Regions from separate parts of the Shewanella sp. MSW genome, predicted to be linked through region 1. Evidence: predicted binding sites of a transcription regulator. Region 1 holds the regulator's gene; each other region holds the start of a gene.
What was found. Region 1 encodes sigma-54, which starts transcription at its own class of promoters, with help from an activator protein. Its sites were predicted from a motif close to GTTGGCACGNNNNTNGNNT; they were not measured.

Region 1 (3,330 bases):
GCTTTGTCGCTGAGCTTTTCAGCCATGGCAGACAGGGTACTCAGATGTTGTTGGCATTGATCTGCGGGAACCAGAAGGGCGAACAGTATGTCCACCGGTTGGTTGTCTATGGCATCGAAGGCGATAGGCTCTTCGCATTTGACCAGCACGGCAATCGGCTCTGTGATATCAGGCAGCCGGCCATGCGGAATCGCAATACCATTACCTATACCTGTGCTCCCCATCTTTTCGCGGGCCAAAAGGCTTTCAAAAATCGCTTGAGAGGAAAGGGTGGGGTACTGGGCGCTGGCGAGATCGCTAATTAGCTCCAGTACCTTTTTCTTACTGCCCGGAGTGGCACAGGTAGTGCACTCCGGCCGCAGGATGGTACTCAGTTCCATCGTTAGTGTTTTGTCAGCTTTTCTTTGTGTTTAATGACCTGACGATCCAATTTATCAATCAGAACGTCGATGGCGGCATACATGTCGGCATGTTCAGAAGTTGCATAGACTTCGCCGCCTGTGAGGTTGATCTTGGCTTCGGCAATCTGTTGCAGTTTTTGTACATTGAGCACAACGTGCACATTATTGATCTGTTCGAAATGGCGTTCAAGTTTCGAAAACTTACTTTCCACATAGTCACGCAGTGAGTCGGTGATCTCGATATGATGTCCTGTCAGGTTGATTTGCATAGAAAGATTCCTCCAATTTCCAACTGTGGATTTATAAACTCTTACGCTGGTTCGACGGTGGTATCATCATAGCCTCGCGATACTTGGCTATGGTGCGTCTTGCAACGTTGATTCCCTGTTCTGCCAGAAGTTGTGCCATCTTGCTGTCGCTCAAAGGTTTCTTCTGGTTTTCCGCTGCCACGAGCTTCTTGATAAAAGCCCTGATCGCCGTGGAAGAGCATTCTCCGCCATCTTCGGTACCGACATGGCTGGAGAAGAAGTACTTCAATTCAAATATTCCCCTCGGGGTATGCATATACTTTTGAGTGGTGACCCTGGAGATGGTCGATTCATGCATCTCGACCGCCTCGGCAATATCGTTGAGTACCATGGGTTTCATGGCCTCTTCACCATATTCAAAAAATCCCTGCTGGAACTGCACTATGCAGTTGGCCACCTTGAGCAGGGTATCGTTGCGGCTCTCCAGGCTCTTGATAAACCATTTGGCTTCCTGAAGATGACCACGAATAAACTGGCTGTCTGATTGGCTGCGGGCGCTACGGGCCATGGCAGCATACTGTTGGTTGATCCCGAGTTTGGGCATACAGTCCGGATTGAGCTCCACTACCCAGCGGCCGCTCTTCTTCCAGACGCTGACATCCGGGATCACATATTCCTCGTCCATCGGCTGCACCAGCAAACCGGGGCGGGGATTGAGGCTCTGAATAAGGTTGATGGCGTCACGCAGTTGATCTTCCTTGAGCTTGGTCTTACGCATCAGGGTGCGAAAGTCGCGGGTAGCGATGAGATCCAGATGTTCGTCAATCAACAAGCGGGCGTCGGCCAGATGCGGGGTGTCGGCGTTGAACTGTTGCAATTGGATCAGCAGGCATTCGCGCAGATCTCTGGAGGCGATGCCGATGGGATCGAAGTGCTGGATCCGCTTGAGTACCGCCTCGACTTCATCGAGCTCAATCTCAGGGTTGCCCATGGCTTCGAGGATCTCCTCAGTGCTCTGGGTTAGATAGCCCTGCTCGTCGATGGCATCTATGATGGCGGTGGCAATGGCGTCGTCGGTATCGGAAAACGGGGTCAGGTTTTTTTGCCATTCCAGGTGTTCATAGAGACCTTCGCTGGTTTCTCCCTGGAAGGGCATATCATCTTCACGGCCCATAGCCGGCCCTGAGGCGCTGGCGGCGGTAAAGACTTCATCCCAGGTGGTATCCATAGGCAATTCATCCGGCATAGACTCATTGTTCAATGCCTCTGAGGTTTCTACCGTGGAACCATCTTCCTGCTTGACGCTCAATTCGCCGGCGTCGTTTTCCTTGTGGTTGTCGTCGATAGCGTCATCCTGGTTGTCCTCGGCCATCTCCAACAGAGGGTTGGCTTCCAAGGCTTCCTGGATTTCCTGCTGCAGCTCAAGGGACGACAGTTGCAGCAGGCGAATTGCCTGCTGCAACTGAGGTGTCATGGTCAACTGTTGACCCAATTTGAGCTGGAGTGACGCTTTCATTATACCGCTAATCCCTACTCGTTATTTTTCAAGGAAAAAATTCAATAATAACAAACTATAATACCCGGAATTGCCGCCGGATGACATGATCCTAACTATAGCCTGAATTGTTCGCCTAAGTACACAGCACGCACTTGCTGGTTGTCCAAGATTTCAGCGGGTGTGCCTTCGGCAATCAACTGCCCATGGCTGACAATGTAGGCTCGCTCACAAACGTCGAGCGTTTCGCGAACATTGTGGTCTGTGATCAGCACCCCCAAACCGCGGGACTTAAGCTGTTCGATGATTTTCTTGATATCGATAACTGAGATGGGATCCACACCGGCGAACGGCTCATCCAGCAGAATGAACTGTGGATTGGCGGCCAATGCCCGGGCGATTTCCACCCGGCGGCGTTCACCGCCGGAGAGGGACATCCCCAGGCTGTCACGTATGTGGGTAATGTGGAATTCTTCCAGCAACTGTTCGAGTTGTTCCTCGCGCTCGTCGCTGTTGAGCTCTTTGCGGGTTTGCAGTACGGCCATGATGTTGTCATGTACCGACAGCTTGCGGAAAATACTGGCTTCCTGTGGCAGATAGCCTATGCCTTTACGGGCACGCAGGTGCATGGGATCCAAGGTCAGCTCGTCGTCGTCAATGAAAATACGGCCCTTGTCACTCTGCACCAGGCCAACCACCATATAGAAGGTAGTCGTCTTGCCCGCCCCGTTGGGGCCCAGCAGCCCCACGATCTGGCCGGTATTGACCGATAGGCTGACATCTTTGACTACGTTGCGCTTCTTGTAACTCTTTGCCAGGTTTTGTGCCGTCAGGGTGCTGGTCATTGCGGCTCCTGCTGCTGTTCTTTCTTATTGAGATCCTGATAGTTTTCCGGCTGGATAACAGTGGTTACCCTATCTTGGCCTTTGCCGCTGCTTTCCGCTTCCAGCTGCTGCTTGTTGATGTCGTAGACTATCTTCTCGGCGGTTACTTCGCTGCCGTCCTGTTCCACTTTGGCTTGACCTATCAAGGTCATGATGCGGCTGTCTATGTTGTAGTGGATCTCTTTGGCCTTGGCACTGGCCTGACGGCCATCTTCCAGCTTCTGGGTATAGGTGGCAGGTGAGCCCTTGGCCACCAGGATCCGCTCGCCACTCTTGTCCTCAGTGTAAGCCGTGAGTTCATC
Region 2 (3,330 bases), on a different contig from region 1:
GTGGCCGTGGTATTCAGCCCTTGAATGTAATAGAGGGCAATCGGTGGATTGATCAGGAAGCCCAGTACACCGGCGCCCACCAGATTCCAGAAAGCGGTGGCAACAAAGAACATGATGGCCCAGTGATAGCGTTGCATCCAGGGAGCGGCCCGGCGCAGGCGATAGCTTTCTACCGCTTCAAAACCGATAAGGGCCAGAGGCACCACTTCCAACGCCGAGAAGATAGCGCCCCAGGCGATGACCGAAGTGGGGGTGCCGGTGAAATAGAGGTGATGCAGTGTGCCTATCAGGCCCCCGGTCAGGAAGATCAGGGTAGAGAAGAGTACCGCACCATTGGCACTGCGGGCACGGATAAGGCCAAGACGCACAAACATCAGGGCGATAACCGAGGTGGCAAAGGTTTCAAAGAAGCCTTCAACCCACAGATGTACTACCCACCAACGCCAGTATTCGGCGATGGCAAGGTTAGTGTGTTTACCCATAAACAGCCCGGCACCATAGAAGAGGCCGATGGCGACACAGGAGGCGTAGAGTACCCAGAGCACAGGCTTTAGCTCAGATTCCTGTTTCAGGGCGGGCAACATGGCGCGGCTCACCAGCGCCAGCCAGATCATCAATCCGGCTAACAGCAGCAATTGCCAAACCCGGCCGAGATCTATGTATTCATATCCCTGGTGACCGAAGAGGAAGTTGTTGTCCAGCGAGAAATATTGTTGTACCCCCAGCCATTCACCGGCCATGGAGCCCAGCACCACTACCAGCAGAGCGACCCACAGTAGGTTGACACCGAAGCGTTGATATTTTGGCTCGTGGCCGGAAAGCGCCGGCGCGATATAGAGCCCGGTACCGAGCCAGGCCGTCGCTATCCAGAATACAGCCAGTTGAGTATGCCAGGTGCGGGTCACTGAATAGGGCAGGATCTCACTCAAGGGAAAACCGTAAAACTCCTGGCCTTCAACCGCATAGTGCGCCGTGACGCCACCTAGCAGTATCTGCAGCAGAAATAGGCCGATAGCGGTAATGAAATATTTACCCGTGGCCTTTTGTGAAGGGGTGGGTTTGTGTCTGAACAGGGGATCTTCTGTGGCGGGAGCCGGCAGCGCTTCATGTTTGCCGGCGGCATGATACCAAACCAGGGCACCGATACCGGCCAGCAGAGTCACTATGCTCAGAATCGACCAGACGATATTGTCTGAGGTCGGTGTGTTGCCCAGTTGCGGATCGTAGGGCCAATTGTTGGTGTAGCTGTAACTGGCATCCGGGCGCTCGGTCACTGCGGCCCAAGCGCCCCAAAACAGGAAGGCATTGAGCTGCTGACGGCGTTCGGCAGATCCTATGGTATTGGTTTTCATCGCATAGGCTTCTCGCAGCTCATTCAGCGCGGGATCGTCACCAAACAAAGATTGATAGTGCTGACTCACTTGCGCCATGGCAGCGATACGGGTGTCGGAAAGCACCACCCGGGTGTGACCTCTCTCATCTGTAGTGACAGTGTTATGGCGCAAATCGTCCCTTAAAGCTTGCTCCAATGCGGCCTGAGTACTCTTGTCCAGGCTATTGAAAGGCTTGTTGTATGTCTCCTTGGCGCGAATATCCAGCCAGGCTTCGGCCTCACGGTGCAGCCAGTCTGCAGTCCAATCCGGAGCCACATAAGCGCCATGGCCCCAGACGGAGCCCAACTGATGCCCGCCCATGGAGCGCCAAACCAGCTGCCCTTGTTCTATGTCCTTGCCGCTGAAAACCACTTGGCCCTGGCTGTCGCTATAGACATCGGCAATCGGTGGTTTTTCCCGATAGATTTCACTGCCGATACTGAGAAGTACAGTGAAAGAAGCGACCAACACAAGTAACAGTGCGATCAGGGTGAATTTTTGTCTGCTCATTGGCATCCCTCTGACAAAGTCTATTTGATAGGTTTTCCTTCATAGAGCAGCTAATGTGCCAAGTTTTATTCTTGTTTTTAATCAGTGTCTTACTTTTTTGTGTGTTTTTGATTGTGTCATTTTGATTGTATTTTGAATGTCTTTTTAACATTACAAAGTGTCATTATGACACTGAATGTTTGCCCTGAAGCCATCACTGATATATTGATGAGGATTCTTGGATTTCAAATTCTTTAGTTGATTGAAAAAATTAAGTTTTTTTCATTAATTTGAGTTTATGTTTCTTTGGCTTCATATTTGATGTTTTATTGGTAAATTTTCTATTTTTTAAGGGGTTACACGGCTTCTTTTGCTGGTCTTTTTCGCTGAAAGCGAAAATAAGTCAACTGTTTCTACTGAAAAATAACCCTAATTAATGATATAATTCCGTTTGTAACCCACGTGTTTTCCGGAGTCTCATTAGAGTCAGGTTTCTCTTTTATTAGCTTCCCCGCATTTTCAACTGGAGGGTCATTTGAACGCAGATATCATCAACAGCTTTTTCCTTGTCGGGGCCTTGCTTGTCGCAGTCAGTGTATTGCTCAGCCCGGTGTCGTCGCGACTCGGTATTCCTATTTTGGTGGTATTTCTTGCGGTGGGTATCTTTGCCGGTGAAGATGGCCCAGGCGGCATAGTATTCAATGACTATTCAGTGGCTTATTTGGTCAGTAACCTGGCGCTGGCTGTTATTCTGCTCGATGGTGGCATGCGTACCCGGGTTGCCAGTTTCAGGGTGGCATTGTGGCCGGCCTTGTCCTTGGCCACTTTTGGGGTGGCGTTAACCACCACGCTGACAGGTTTATTGGCTGCCTGGCTGTTTGATCTCAGCTTACTTCAGGGCATGTTGGTGGGGGCCATTGTTGGTTCGACCGATGCCGCGGCGGTATTTAGCCTGCTCAAAGGCAAAAACGTGAACGAGCGTGTCGGTTCGACACTGGAAATAGAATCCGGTTGTAATGACCCCATGGCCGTGTTTTTGACCGTGACGCTGATTGCTATTCTCGGCAGCAGTGGCGATGAACTCTCGGGCAGCTATCTGGCACTGAGCTTTATCAAACAGTTTGGCCTGGGCGGGATCCTCGGTGTCGGCGGCGGTTGGCTGCTCTGGCAGGTTATCAATCGCAATCAATTGCCCGAAGGACTCTACTCCATTTTGGTGCTGAGTGGCGCAATGATGATCTTCGCTATCTCCAATGCCCTGGGAGGCAGTGGTATTCTGTCTATTTACCTGGTGGGTCTGTTTCTCGGTAACAAGGCGACCCGTGGCAAACACTCGATTCTCAACGTCCTTGATGGTATGACCTGGCTCAGTCAGATAGGCATGTTCCTGGTACTGGGACTCTTGCTGACGCCATCGGATCTGAAAGATATCGCCTTACCGGGTTTGGCACTGGCCTTTGGGATGATC
Region 3 (3,330 bases), on a different contig from region 1:
TCTATCTTGTTGGCGCACGACTATCTGTGCCAGCAGCGGTCTGCAGGCCAGTGCCATATCGATATCTTTACTGGCATTGGCCAGCACCTTGTCTATGGCTTGTCCATAACTGGCACGCCAGAATCTGTCGCTGTTGGGAGGGACGGATTCATTTTTGGCAAACTCCCAGGGGGCGGAAATGCTGTAGTTCTGATACCAGATCTGCTCGCCGCTGATCCCATGATAGAGGCTGAGCTGCAACTGAAATAGCCGCAGCGGCTCGTTGTCCCATAGGCCCATAAAGCCGGATTCGACCGGTTCGGTGGAGATATCTATGATTTGCGGCAGCAACAGATATTGGCTGTCGGTAATTTCACTTATCCAGGTCGGCAGGCGGTAGCCGCGGATATTGATAAGCTCCTCTTTGATATCCAGCCGCTCGTTGGCGTGCAGGTGAGCAAAGCTGGTGGAGGATTGTTTATCCAGCGTTGCTGCTATCCGTTCGGACAGGCTTCGCTGGAAATTTTCCAACTGACCATAACGCAGTTGGCTTCTGTCTTTAATGGCGGCCTGGGGGACCAGGATAGCGGCCTTGATGGCTGAGCTTTGGCACTTGTTATCCGGGCCGTCGAGAATATCGAGCCGCATAACCACTTTGAGCTTGTCTCCCTGGCGCATTTCGCTGACCAGTTCGACACTGCTTATCTGCGCCTGGCTGGAGAGGCTGAAATCGTTTTGGGTCAAGCGCCCCTGGCTGACACTCTGGGTCGATTGAAAACTGCCACCACGGGAGAGCAGTGCCATGTTGATGGCGTTGTCCATTGCCGCTTCCCGTGCCTGGGTTAGATTGCCATTGATTATTTTGGCTTCACCTCGGGCCTCGGTCCACTCTGCCATGGCGTTGAGGCTGATGCCCAGCAACGGCAGCAAGAACAAGGGGCACAATCTCATAAGGCGGTTCCTCAAAATGGAAGTCAGGGTGACGGAATTTTGCCGCCACTTAAGCTGGTATCGCTTGGTATTCAAATTTTATGCCAGAGAGAGGGAGGGGGTACTGTGTTATTTGTGAATGCCAGGCTAAAGAACGGCAAGCATTTGCCGATAAAGCCAAAGAAGCTTTCGACAAACCTTGTTGTCCGAAAGAGCAAGGCTGGATAAATAAGTAATACAAGTGGTTCGGCCATTTCACGTCAGTTACTACGGCCAATGAGATGCTCAATTAGGCTTATTTCTCAAGGTTGTTAAACACGACTAAACCAGAGAACTCGCCGGTGGACGCTGAGGGCTAAGGAAGGTGCGAATAAGTTCTCGTGGCACTTTCTTGATGTAGGGAATAGGTTGCTGTGTGGCTTACTGGCCTGCCTGCTGTGTTGTGCTTCTTGCAAAGGCCTGGGGGCATTTGCCGTTGCATCCAGACCTGTACGCCGGAGCAGAGCACATATGGGGGCTTGTTCGCACTTTCCCTAAGTTCTTGGTTGGTATTTTATTTGCATAGTTTTAATGCAAATAAAAAGAGCTTGGCATTATTGGTGCTGACGATGTTACCGACACTATTACTGTCTGCAACGTCCTTGGGTCAATCCTGCAGGTGTTGTATGACTGACTAAGTAGAATAAGCCTGCTGGTTCAAGGTTTACGTCAGGCTCCTGAATGAAGTTAACAGCCCACTCCGGCAACAGTGAGACGGATATTATGTATAAAGCCCTGTGTATATTGCCTTTACTTCTGCTGTCTGCCTGCAGTACGACATCACAGCAACCGCAAGCTGAGTTCAAGCCGCAACAAGCACCAGTCAATCTATTGGCGCATCAGTTGGTGGATGAATTGGTAATCCATAATGATGCTCTCAAACCGACTCAGCCGCTATTGGTGATGACGCCTGCGATAGTGGAGGATATGCAAGGCAGTAATGCACTGGCCTCACAGCTACAGCAGAGCTTAATGACGGCTTTTCATCAGCGCGGCTTTAATCTGGTGGATTTGAACCTGGCCGAAGCGGTGCGGGTAACGCCACAGGGGGATTTTATTCTTACCCGCGACTGGCAACAATTGCCGACGGATATTGCGGTGGATCATGTACTGGTCACCAGCATGAGCCAGGCTAAAGGTGAGATCTTGTTCAACAGTCGGATTGTTAACATCAATAACAATCGGGTGCTTTCGACGGCCGGGGCGCGGGTGCTTGAGGCGCAACTACCGGGTTATCTGGCGCCATCCCACAAGGTGGTGTCAAAAGAAGGCCTGCTTTATCGCTATGAAAACCGCGGAGAAGATAAGAGCCGGATAGTGGGAGACAAGTAATGAAGTATTGGAACAACACACTGACATTGGTCACGCTGGTATTGGCGTTAGTTCTGGGTGGCTGCGCCGATAAGGACAGATATGTGCAGTGGGAGACAGAGGCGCCAAGCAGTTTTCCCAAATTGACGGCAATAGGCTATGCCCCGCTGGCCAGCCAACCAGCTAAGGAACAGTCGCAAAAGGTGCTGATGGCGATGCAAGCATCCAAGATTGCCGCTTATCGGGAACTGGCCGAACAAGTTTATGGCCAACGTTTGTCGGCTGATAGCAAGGTCAGTGACTGGATGTTGAAAGGCGATAATATCCAGGCCTCGGTTTCCGGGGTGATCCGCGGCGCCAGGGTTGTGCGCAGTTATCCGGCCGGCGATCATTATGTGACCGAGCTTGAGCTGGACTTCGCCCAGGTGTGGGATCTGTATCAGCAACAAAATCGCCCCCAGAGAGTGAAAGAGATCACTTATTTTTAGGGTAATGGGTATAAGTCAAAAGCAGCCTTCTTTGGCTGCTTTTTTTGTGGCCTTTTTGTGGCTTAAGAATCTTTGCTGAATTGAGAGGTGGGTATACGTTCTGTTCTGGGGGGCATCTTGTATTTGACCCCCTTGGCTTTAGCGCCCTGAGTTTAGTCGGGGGAAGGCAAGGGGGGACAGGAGTTTGGGTCGCACCAAGAAGCCGAACTTACTGAATTAGCTTAAGTAATGGAACAGCAGCAGGGCTTTAAATCAAGCCTTGAGATCGTTGCCCAGAGTGGCGATGGTTGAAGTCTTGCCTTTGCCGTCATAAGTCAGACTGGAGGCATTGCGGCTCACCTGCAGCGCCTGTGCCAGGCGATTGATACTGGCCATACTCAGCTCTATCAGGCCGGCATTTTCCTGATTGCGTAGTTGGCAAGTAGCCAATAGTTCGCGGGCTTCACTGACCTGTTCGGCCAATGGCGACTGACTGAGTTTAGCTTGTTCAGGATGAGAGGAGAGCGCCTCATCTACTGCCTTGACCTCATTGAGCAGATTGCTCTTGTCTTGGGCCAGTTGCAATAGATTATCGGCATTGCGA
Region 4 (3,330 bases), on a different contig from region 1:
ATCTGCTGACGGGTATGGCTGATGGTGGTATCCAGCTCAAAATTACGGGTCGCTTCCCTATGGCTGTTGCCTGAAGTAACACTGCTGCTTTCTGCGGCATCGGCAGCGTTTTCAGGAATATTGGACTCCATCGGCGGCTGATTGGAAAGGGCTCCGGGGATGCCGCCACTGCTGCCACCAACGCTGTTGTTTTCCACTGTCATTTCACTGCGAAGTGATGGCAGATCCGGGTTGAAACGCTTGGCTGTTTGCTCGACGGCGGTGAAGTCCATGCTGACATCCACCTGGGAAGTGAAATTTTCCGGGCCGAGGATCGGCATCAGAATCGAATCTATCTTGTTGCGGTATTCGTTTTCTTTTTGCTGCACCAGCTCAAGCTCGCGTCTGGCGCGGGCAGATACCCCATCCTGACTGCCTGAGTTCAGCAAGCGGCCGTTGGAGTCTGTCACAGTCACCCGGCTGGGATCCATGTCATGAACTGCAGAGGCAACAATATCTACTATTGCATCAACCTCTTCCTGGCCCAAACCGCCCCTGCGAGTACTGACCACCACTGTGGCACTGGGTTTGGCGCGATTGCGGGCGAATACATTTTCCTTTGGCAGCGCCAGGATCACCTTGGCACGGCTGACACTATTGAGCTCTTCAATCGCCCGCGCCAGATTCATCTCCTGACTCTGCTTCAGCCGGGCTTGTTCCATCCGCTGACTGACACCAAAGCCGGAATCCTGGCTCAGATAATCCTTGGCATCGGCGCTGGAATCTATACCGGCGCGGCTCAGCATCATCTTCACGTCCTGGTACTTGTCTTCAGGCACAGTAATCACATCGACTTCAATCTTGTACGGCACCCGGTTCTTATCCAGTACATCGAGAACCTGTACCATCTCCTGGGTATCCATCTTGCCCAGTGGCCGATATTCAGGCTCCTGAGCCCAAATCATCACAAATACCGCCAGTGCCAGACAGATAGCCAATGCCAGGATCATGGTGATCTGCCGCAGCATATCCACTCCCCCGAGGGAGCCCAATACACCCGACTTATTTTCCTGTTGGGCCCCATCCAGCGTAGTTCCAGCGGCGGAAACATTGGATCCTGCTACTAATTCTGTGCTCACTGTGCGTTCCTGTTATCCGGGATCTGTGATGCAAGCAGGCCTTAAACAGGCATGCTCATAATCTCTTTGTAGGCTTCAACCAGCTTGTTGCGCACCTGCACTGTGGCCTCGAAGGCAACGCTGGCTTTCTCGCGGGCAATAACAGTGTCAGACAGAGACACAGTGGTGTCGCCCATCTCCAGCCGGGTGGCCAGATTGGATGATGTGCTTTGCAACTCACTGACATTGCCTACGGCCTGGGCCAGTAATTGGCCGAAATCAGTTCCTGAGGTATTGCCCACCTGACGTACAGGCGAAGACTGAAATCCCGTTGGGGCAATTTCACCTTTAAGTGATTGCATTTCCTGCAATAAAGAATTGGCACCTATTTGCATCTTCTCACTCCTGTCGTCAGCGAATTGACGAAAAACCTGGGTTACCGGACTCTATGCAATTAGTTTGCCAAAAGTGGAATAATCAAAATTGAGAGAGCTAAAGGCCCTGAATTCAAGCAGAGCCAGAGGAAAGACAAAAGGATTGGAAAGCGGCCTGACGGCCGCTTTGGGAGATGACTCAGGCGGGCACCTCTATGCCCATCTCACGCATACGCGCCATCTTGTATCTGAGAGTGCGGGCACTGATCCCCAATTTCTCGGCTACCAGCTTGCGACTGCCCTGACACTGGGCCAGAGTCTCGAGAATAATCACATGCTCCTGAGCCTTGAGCTCATCACCGAGCGCCTCAGGCGTTTCCTGGGCTGTGGTATCTCGCAGCGCAACATCCTGCAAATCGATAATGATATCGCCGGCTTCTATCTGCCCTTGATTCAAGATCAGTGCACGCTGGATCACGTTATCCAGCTCACGGACATTCCCCGGCCAGCGGTGGGCCAACAAACGCCGCACGGCAGCATCGCTAAGAGCTGGAACCGGGTTAATTGCCGCATTTTCGGCATGGCGTGCCAACAGATGCTTGGCCAGCGGAATGATATCCGCCGGTCTTTGATTCAATGCCGGCCAGGCAAGCGGGAACACATTGATCCTGTAATAAAGATCTTCGCGAAACTCGCCCTTGGCCACCATATCTTTCAGATCCCGGTTGGAAGTTGCCAGTACCCGGACATCGAGCTTAATGGTCTTGCGGCCCCCCAGGCGTTCAACCTCACGCTCCTGCAGCACCCGCAGCAGCTTGGCCTGCAAAGACAGCTCCATCTCGGAAATCTCATCGAGCAGCAGTGTGCCACCATGAGCTTGTTCAAACTTGCCGGGGCAAGCCTGATAAGCCCCGGTAAAGGCGCCTTTCTCGTAGCCAAACAAGGTGGCTTCCAGCATATTTTCCGGGATGGCAGCGCAGTTAATCGCCACAAAAGGCCCGTCAGGTCTTTGGCTGTGCTGATGAATGTAGCGAGCCAACACCTCTTTGCCCGAGCCGCTGGGGCCACTTATCATCACAGAGGCGTCAGAAGCGGCTACCCGCTGCGCCAATGCCAGCAAGGCCAAGCTCTTTTCATCAGCCACTACGGGGCTGCCACTAACCACCTTGGGGCGTAAATAACGACTCACCTGATTAAGCAGCACCTGAGGAGCAAACGGCTTGGCGAGATAATCTACCGCTCCCAACTTGATAGCACTGACGGCATTATCAATAGTGGCATAGGCCGTCATCAACAGGACTGGCAACTGCGGATGTTGCTGACGCAGATAATCCAGCAGCCCCATACCGCCGATACCCTCCATCTGTACATCGCTTATCACCATGTCAAAACGATTACCTTTCAAAGCCGTTATCGCTTCTTCGGCGCTGGCGACGTCAACACACTCGTAACAGGCCAGCAGCAAGGTATCGAGCAGCGCTTCCCGGAGTGCGGCGTCATCTTCCACCAAAAGAATTTTTGCTTCGCTCATACCGCCCCCCCTTGAGAAGCTGTCATCAGTGGGAAGCTCAGCGTAACGGTACAACCGGTGTCCAACTCACAGCTGAGATCCAATTTGCCGCCGTGGCTGCGCACGACTGACTGCACCACCGCCAGCCCAAGTCCTGTGCCCTGACGCTTGGTGGTAAAGAAAGGCTCCAACACCTGTTTTTGCATCTTGCTATCAAGCCCCTTGCCGTTATCTATCACATCAAGGCGCAGTGCCTGGTCACAGCTCAGGCGCAGAATGACGTTTGTGGCACCGGCTTCCAGGCTATTGATCACCAGATTATTGATGGCAGAGCTCAATCCATGAAGAT

Region 2: a site for sigma-54 is predicted at 1,928-1,946, ahead of AYI96_RS02740 (nitric-oxide reductase large subunit). Genes of this name have one in related genera too.
Region 3: a site for sigma-54 is predicted at 1,454-1,472, ahead of AYI96_RS19395 (FlgO family outer membrane protein). Genes of this name have one in related genera too.
Region 4: a site for sigma-54 is predicted at 1,546-1,564, ahead of fliE (flagellar hook-basal body complex protein FliE). Genes of this name have one in related genera too.

Annotation. Positions count from the first base shown of each region.
Region 1 is NZ_LVDR01000003.1:341,480-344,809, reverse strand. It holds gene ptsN (PTS IIA-like nitrogen regulatory protein PtsN) at 1-380, opposite strand, end outside; gene hpf (ribosome hibernation promoting factor) at 383-670, opposite strand; gene AYI96_RS04740 (RNA polymerase factor sigma-54) at 702-2,165, opposite strand; gene lptB (LPS export ABC transporter ATP-binding protein) at 2,261-2,989, opposite strand; gene lptA (lipopolysaccharide transport periplasmic protein LptA) at 2,986-3,330, opposite strand, start outside.
Region 2 is NZ_LVDR01000002.1:262,692-266,021, forward strand. It holds gene AYI96_RS02740 (nitric-oxide reductase large subunit) at 1-1,883, opposite strand, end outside; gene AYI96_RS02745 (potassium/proton antiporter) at 2,398-3,330, shown strand, end outside.
Region 3 is NZ_LVDR01000026.1:14,420-17,749, forward strand. It holds gene AYI96_RS19390 (flagellar assembly protein FlgT) at 1-930, opposite strand, end outside; gene AYI96_RS19395 (FlgO family outer membrane protein) at 1,630-2,280, shown strand; gene AYI96_RS19400 (LPP20 family lipoprotein) at 2,280-2,747, shown strand; gene AYI96_RS19405 (flagella synthesis protein FlgN) at 3,000-3,330, opposite strand, start outside.
Region 4 is NZ_LVDR01000014.1:111,668-114,997, forward strand. It holds gene fliF (flagellar basal-body MS-ring/collar protein FliF) at 1-1,118, opposite strand, end outside; gene fliE (flagellar hook-basal body complex protein FliE) at 1,160-1,492, opposite strand; gene AYI96_RS15215 (sigma-54-dependent transcriptional regulator) at 1,671-3,002, opposite strand; gene AYI96_RS15220 (sensor histidine kinase) at 2,999-3,330, opposite strand, start outside.